Regions from separate parts of the Mucilaginibacter sp. PAMB04168 genome, predicted to be linked through region 1. Evidence: riboswitches for the same ligand, from Rfam matches in the RefSeq annotation. Region 1 holds a riboswitch; the other holds the start of a gene.
The links. A riboswitch is a leader RNA that binds a small molecule or an ion and turns the genes downstream of it on or off. The one in region 1 is predicted to bind thiamine pyrophosphate.
Positions count from the first base shown of each region.

Region 2: another riboswitch for thiamine pyrophosphate. It lies ahead of ABDD94_RS04850 (class I SAM-dependent methyltransferase); the one in region 1 lies ahead of ABDD94_RS21430 (TonB-dependent receptor).

Region 1 is NZ_CP155079.2:5,096,900-5,100,441, forward strand. Features, by position in the region: gene ABDD94_RS21425 (acyltransferase) at 1-1,028, opposite strand, end outside; TPP riboswitch at 1,187-1,384, shown strand; gene ABDD94_RS21430 (TonB-dependent receptor) at 1,449-3,542, shown strand, end outside.
Region 2 is NZ_CP155079.2:1,116,425-1,119,966, reverse strand. Features, by position in the region: gene ABDD94_RS04855 (DEAD/DEAH box helicase) at 1-879, shown strand, start outside; TPP riboswitch at 1,306-1,409, shown strand; gene ABDD94_RS04850 (class I SAM-dependent methyltransferase) at 1,526-2,245, shown strand; gene ABDD94_RS04845 (AIR synthase family protein) at 2,258-3,310, shown strand; gene ABDD94_RS04840 (thiamine phosphate synthase) at 3,307-3,542, shown strand, end outside.

The DNA of each region.
Region 1 (3,542 bases):
GCTATAATGGTTAAGAAAACCAAGTTTAAAGCAACCGAATTGCTAAACGGAAATGCGTTACCCCATGGCTGTTGCTTTGTAAATATTTGCTGCCATATATAAAGGCTGAATGATAGGGTGCCGATATACTTAATGCCTTTTAGATTCAGCAACCTGTTAATTCTACTATTGTTATCTGCAATGGTAGTTACCAGCACCAAAGCAATACACACTGCCGTTAAGCTAATAGGCAATAACAACTTAACACGGAAAAAAATCCAGCTAAGCACAATTAATGCTATTTGTGTTGCTTCAATAAATTTAAATTTAAACGTAAAGTACTGCGGATATTTTGCTACAGCTACCGATAATAAACTTCCAATCAATATGGTGCTTATCCCGTGGCCCAGCAAGTGATAGACGACGTACAGCGGCGCACTTAACCAAACCGATGCCGGATGCCAGTGAAAGTAAACATACACAATGGCGGGTGTCATCCCAATAACAATTAAGCCTGTTATAATATATAACTTCAAACTCCTGTTTAAAATGAAAGGGAACATCAAATAAAATTGTTCTTCTACACTGAGGCTCCAGTAATGGCCTGCCGGAGTAAAGCTTGAATGATCACCAAAATTTTCTACAAAAAAGAAAGGCCTTAAAAAATCGGCAGCCGCCAGGTGCATGTTAAAAGCCCGGTTAAGAAATATTAAAACCAGTATAAATAAATACGCTACGGGTAATATTCTTAAAAACCTGCGTATATAAAACCTTTGGAGTGATACTTTGCCGTGCACTGCCTTTTCTTTCAGCAATAGCGTGGTAATTAAGAACCCGCTTATGATGAAAAATACGTTTACGCCATACAACCCTATACTATATTTTTCAAACACAGGGTAAGGTAAATGACTTAATATCACTAATATGATTGATATAGCCCTTAAGCCATCAAGCGATGGGATATAGCGCTGATTTAAGATTGAGGGCAAGCTTTGCACCTCAGAGAATAGATATTTTAATTTACCAGACGGAATATTTTGCTGTATCAAGTTAAGGCGATATTTATAATACTTAGCTAATATCAATTCCTCATAAATGTTTTAATAAGTTGATATACCGTTTTGATATACAATCACCAACCTTTTCATATTCTTAAAAAATCAATAACAAACAAGCAATATTCAAAACCAAAGTCTATATTTGCTTCATAATTCTTAAGGGGTGCCTTGCTTTGAGCAATCAAAACTGAAAGACAGGCTGAGATCATACCCATGGAGATAGTTGTGTGTTATAGGTTCCGAATTGTAAGCGTAGCAATGCTTTCAATGTTTAAACCTTCAACTTTCAACGCACTCCTGCACCTGATCCGGATAATGCCGGCGTAGGGAGAGGTAAAATAGTTAAGTGTACTGTACGCAATTTACACCCTTAGCGGGCAGATGGTTTAACGCAATTTATTTATTAAAAACTTGAAAAATTTCTTTTCGGCACTTATTGCCCTGCTGTTGCCGTTTGTGGCTGCGGCCCAATTCTCTGTATCCGGAAAAATTACGGATGAGCGTACCGGCCAGCCTTTACCCGGCGCTACACTTGTACTACAAAGCTTGCAAAACGCACCTAATACGGTAAGCCAAACGGGCGGCGAGTACCGGTTTACCAACTTAAAAGCCGGCAGTTACGTACTTAAGGTAAATTATGTAGGTTACCAACAAGCCAGTAAATCATTTAACATTAATCGTAACACTGTAATTGATGTAAGCCTTAGCACCAGCACCTTTACGGCCGAAGAGGTAACCGTAAGTGCAACACGCGCATCCGCTAAATCGCCAACAGCGTTTACCAATTTACGCAAGCAGGATATCGAGAAAAATAACCTCGGCCAGGATTTGCCTTACCTGCTTAACCAAACGCCATCGGTAGTTACTACCTCTGATGCCGGTGCAGGCGTGGGCTATACCGGTATCCGTGTACGCGGATCGGACGGTACGCGCATCAACGTAACCGTAAACGGCATTCCACTTAATGATGCCGAAAGCCAGGGCAGTTTTTTTATAAATTTACCTGACTTTGCCTCATCGGTTGATAACATACAGATACAGCGAGGCGTTGGCACTTCAACCAACGGTGCCAGTGCATTTGGTGCCAGTTTAAATATCCAAACCACCACCCGCCGCGATAGCGCTTATGCCGAAATCAACACCTCGGCAGGTTCTTATGGTACCGTAAAAAATACGGTGATGGTAGGCTCGGGCTTATTGAATGGGCACTTTAGCCTGGATGGCCGCCTTTCACGCATTGCATCAGATGGCTATATTGATATGGCTTCGTCTAACCTGCGCTCCTTTTATTTAAGCGGTGCATGGTATGGCAAAAACAGCACCTTACGTGCTAATGTATTTGCTGGCCGCGAGCGTACTTACCAGGCTTGGTACGGTGTGCCCGATTATGTAATTGGCGACAATACTATACCTGATAACCGCCGTTTTAATGAATTGGGGATTATGCCCAACGGCGACCGTTACCCCAACCAAACAGACAATTACCAACAAAACCACTATCAATTGTTATACGATAAGCAGTTGAATAGTAAACTGTCTTTTAGTGGTGCGCTTCATTATACTAAAGGCGCCGGTTATTACGAAGAGTTTAAAGAAGATGCAGATGTGAAAGACTATGGTTTAACACCTGTTGTGATTGGTGCTACACAAACTAACCCCGGCACTACACTGAGATACACTGACCTGGCACGACGCTTATGGCTGGATAACGACTTTTACGGATTAACTTATTCTTTGAAATACCATCCGCAAAACAATACCAACTTAATTTTAGGAGGCGCTTATAATGAATATAAAGGTGCACACTTTGGTAATATTATTTACACAAAACAGAGTGCCGGCATCATACCTAACTATGAGTATTACCGGGACGATGCCAAGAAAACTGACTTTAATATCTTTGCGCGTGGTGAATTTAATATAGGTAAATTCTTACTGTATGGCGATATGCAATACCGCCGTATTTATTATTCGTTCCTGGGCTTTGATCGCAACCTGAATAACGTGCAGCAAAACGCCACCATGAACTTTTATAACCCCAAGGTTGGCGTTACTTATAATATTAATGACCGCAGCAATATATACGCTTCACTGGCTGTAGGCAATCACGAGCCAAACCGCGATGACTTTACCAACTCCACACCGCAAAGCCGCCCTAAATCTGAAAACCTTAAAGATTTTGAAGCAGGATACCGTACACGCGGCTCAAATTATAATGTGGGTATAAACGGTTTTTATATGCTGTATAAAAATCAGCTCATATTAACCGGCGCCCTAAATGACGTGGGGGCAGCTATACGTAGTAACATTGCAGATAGCTACCGTGCAGGTGTTGAGTTGGATGGCAGGGTTGCTATTCTACCTCAGCTAAGCTGGGCCGCTAATTTAACTTTAAGCACAAATAAGGTAAAAAATTACGTACGTGTATTGGATGGTCTTTATGAAGATTATACACCTACAAAGCTGTCTGTTACTCAAAATTTTGATAAAACAGACCTTGCTTTT
Region 2 (3,542 bases), 1.4 Mb from region 1:
GATGTCAATAAGATAGAACTGCTGGTTATTGATGATGCGGAACTGATGGTTAAACAAGGTTTGCAATTACCCGTTACCGAACTGGCTGATAGCATCCCTAAATGCCAGCACCTCGTTTTTACCGAAGTACTACATGAGCGCTTAAACAAAATGATAACGCCTTTCATGAGGCAACCGGCCACTGTTGAGGTTGAAGAAATAGGAGAGCCGCAGTATGATATGCATTCGCAGCTATTATACCTGCTGCCTAACTTTGGCACGAAAGTGAATCTGTTGAACCTGTTTATGCAGGATGAAGACCTGTTCACCAAAGTGGTACTGTTTGTAAACACCCGCCCAACGGCCGAGAAACTTTACAAGAGCTTGCGCGACCGGAGATGCACAGCGGCTTTATTAAACCCGTGGTTTTTTGAGATGGATGGCTTTACATCGCTGCATGAGTTTAAAAATGCCGCTACCCGCGTGCTGATTGTGGTTAACGATGGAGAACAGGAACTGGACCTGAAGGAGATCCCGTTCCTGATTCATTTTGAACTGCCGACTGAAAAAGAAACCTATATCGGCCGGATGATCAAAGATTCGCCAGATGATGAAAATGAAACCATGGCTATCACATTCGCCACGGATATTGAACTAAGCTTAGTCAAAAAAGTTGAACAAGCCACTGGCCAAAAAATTCCCTTCGGAGAATTACCAGAAAATTTGATTGTTGAAAAGGAACGCACATTGGCTGATGTTGCCGAAAAGAAAGCTGCCAAAGCAAAAGCAGATGATGATGCTCCCGGAGCCGCATTTCACGAAAAGAAAGCCAGCAATGCTAAAACCTACAATTACAGAGCTGGTGTAAAAGCGAAGATGAATAAAGATAAAAAGCATTAACGGCTGATAGTCGGTAGGCCTCTATGGAGCATGGTCTCTATTCTCATAATCTTATATCCAAATATCAAACGAGGTGGAAACATCCAGGTCTTCCACCTTTTTCTTGCCCAGTCGGTTTTGCCAATAAAATTCAGGCTTGTTTAATGCTTAGGGCATTATTAAAACAATTGATGCGAACGCGAGCACCCAGCTCAGGCCATAGAATTTGCATTTCATCTGTGGCAAGGTAGTCGTGCGCAATTTGGTGTGCAATCACTTAACTATCCCATATATTCAAAACTAATCCTCCCTCTCTGCAGATGACTATGTTAAAGCAAAAAGCCTGCAAATCAAATAATTGCAGGCTTTTCTTTTGGAGCTTAGGTCATTTCAGATAAAGTATGAAGAAAAGTGGAGAACCTTAAAATAATTAGCTATGTTTGTTAACATACTTGCACGGGGTGCTTTTTACCAAAAGATAAAAGGCTGAGATAATACCCGAGAAACCTGATACGGATAATACCGGCGTAGGGATGCACAGGCTAGTTACTAATCTTTTCGGCACCACAGTGCCGTTTATTCTATAAGATTAAAGCCTTGTTTCTGTTGCCGCTATTGTGCGCGCCTCCGGAAGCAAGGCTTTTTACATTTTATACCTTTTGAATAAATGGAACTGGAGAAAAACAACAGCTTTGGCCTGATGACCCAAAGCCTCACAAACTGGCAGGGGCGCAAAGAGTGGTTTTTTAACCGCGAGCACACCGACACTTATGAACAATGGTACGAAGGCCGCTACAAAAGAGCCGAAGTATGGCAAAAGAAGGTGATGGCCCAATTGCTGGGTAAGGACCCGCGCGTAAAAGAGCTGCTTGAGTTTGGCTGCGGTACCACTCGATTTACTCGCTGGTGGCACGAAATAGGCATTGAAGCCACCGGTGGCGATATTTCCCCCTTCATGTTAGGCCAGGCTGTGCACCTTTTTGAAGGTGATCTGGTTAATGCCGATTCGCACTTTATGCCATTTAAAGATAACACCTTCGATGCTGTAGCCTTCATCACCACCTTTGAGTACTACCGAGACCCGGTACAGGTTATACGTGAGGCCGCACGCGTAGGCAGGCAAGGCATTGCATTTGGTATGATGAATCGCAATTCGCCCAAGGTATTGCGCAGGCGTATTCAACAGCTGTTTGGCAAAAATCCCTTTTATGTTACTGCTACATTTTATACACCTGCTATGCTGATTGAAAAGATCAGTGAGGCATTGAAAGGCCGACAGTACAGTTTGGAGTGGACTTGTACTGGCTTACCAGAGTGGTTCCCGGTGCAGCAATGGAGTGTGCCCGTGGGTGACTTTTTTGGCCTGTATGTTAAATTTTTGGATTAAGCCTTAGATTCCATGTCTTTATCCGGAAAAATATCAGGTGGCGGTTTTGAGCAGATCATACTGCCGCACTGCGGACACTTACGAAGTGAAGTAATCAGCGGGCCAGCTTTTGGCGTAGATGTATCGCTCATTCATATGGGTGCCGGGTTAGGCTTAGCGCTCACCAGTGATCCCCTATCGCTTATACCATCCCTGGGTTTGCAAGAATCTGCCTGGCTATCGGTACACCTGATGGCAAATGACATGGCTACCACCGGTTTTGCACCCATGTATGCACAAATGGTACTAAACCTTCCGCCGTATTTAACTGAACAGGATTTTACTACCTATTGGAATTTCATACATGAGTATTGTAAACGTATCGGTGTTGCCATTACCGGCGGCCATACAGGCAGCATTGAAGGGCAAAACTCTACTATTGCGGGTGGTGGCACCATGCTGCTAACAGCGCCCGCAGACCAGGTTTTGCTCAGCAGCAAAGCCAAAGCAGGCGATGTAATCATTGTGACTAAAGAATGCGCCGTTTCCTCATCTGCACTCTTGGCTATGTGTTTTCCCGAGACGGTAAAAAGCAAACTGGGCAAGGAAGCTCATGACCAAGGCTGCGAGATGTTCTACCAAACCTCTTCCCTGCCTGATGCCCTGGTTGCTGCGGGTACCGAGTACCACTACCAGGACGTGACTGCCATGCACGACGTGACAGAAGGTGGTGTTTTGGGCGCGATATACGAAATGGCCATAGCATCAGGCAATGGCGTTACTGTACATGATGAACTGCTGCCGGTTGGTCAAACTCAAAAACAAATTTGTGACCTGTTTAATATAGATGTTCGTTATTGCATAGGTGCCGGATCCATGATCATAGCTACCAAGAACGGTCATGCCGAAAATGTATTGAAACGCTTGGCCCAGCATCATATCAAGGCAACTATAGTTGGTGAGTTTACGTCCAAAGAGCATGGCTGCAAATTGGTGAAGAACGGTATAGAAGAGGAAATGCATTACAATAGCACAGACCCCTATTGGAATGCTTTCTTTTCAGCCTATAAAAACGGATGGAAATGATGAAGAAAAAGTTTAAGATTACCGGTGGCGTATACCTGGTACTGGACCCGGCTATGCCTGAAAGCCTATTGCTACAGAAGTTGGAAGCTGCGCTACACGGCGGCTTAAGTGCCCTGCAAATATGGAATAACTGGACCGAAGGGACTGACAAGTTTAAGTTGATAGAAGCTATTGCAGCGCTTTGCAGTCCCTACGATGTACCGTTGTTTATTAATGAAGACTGGCAACTACT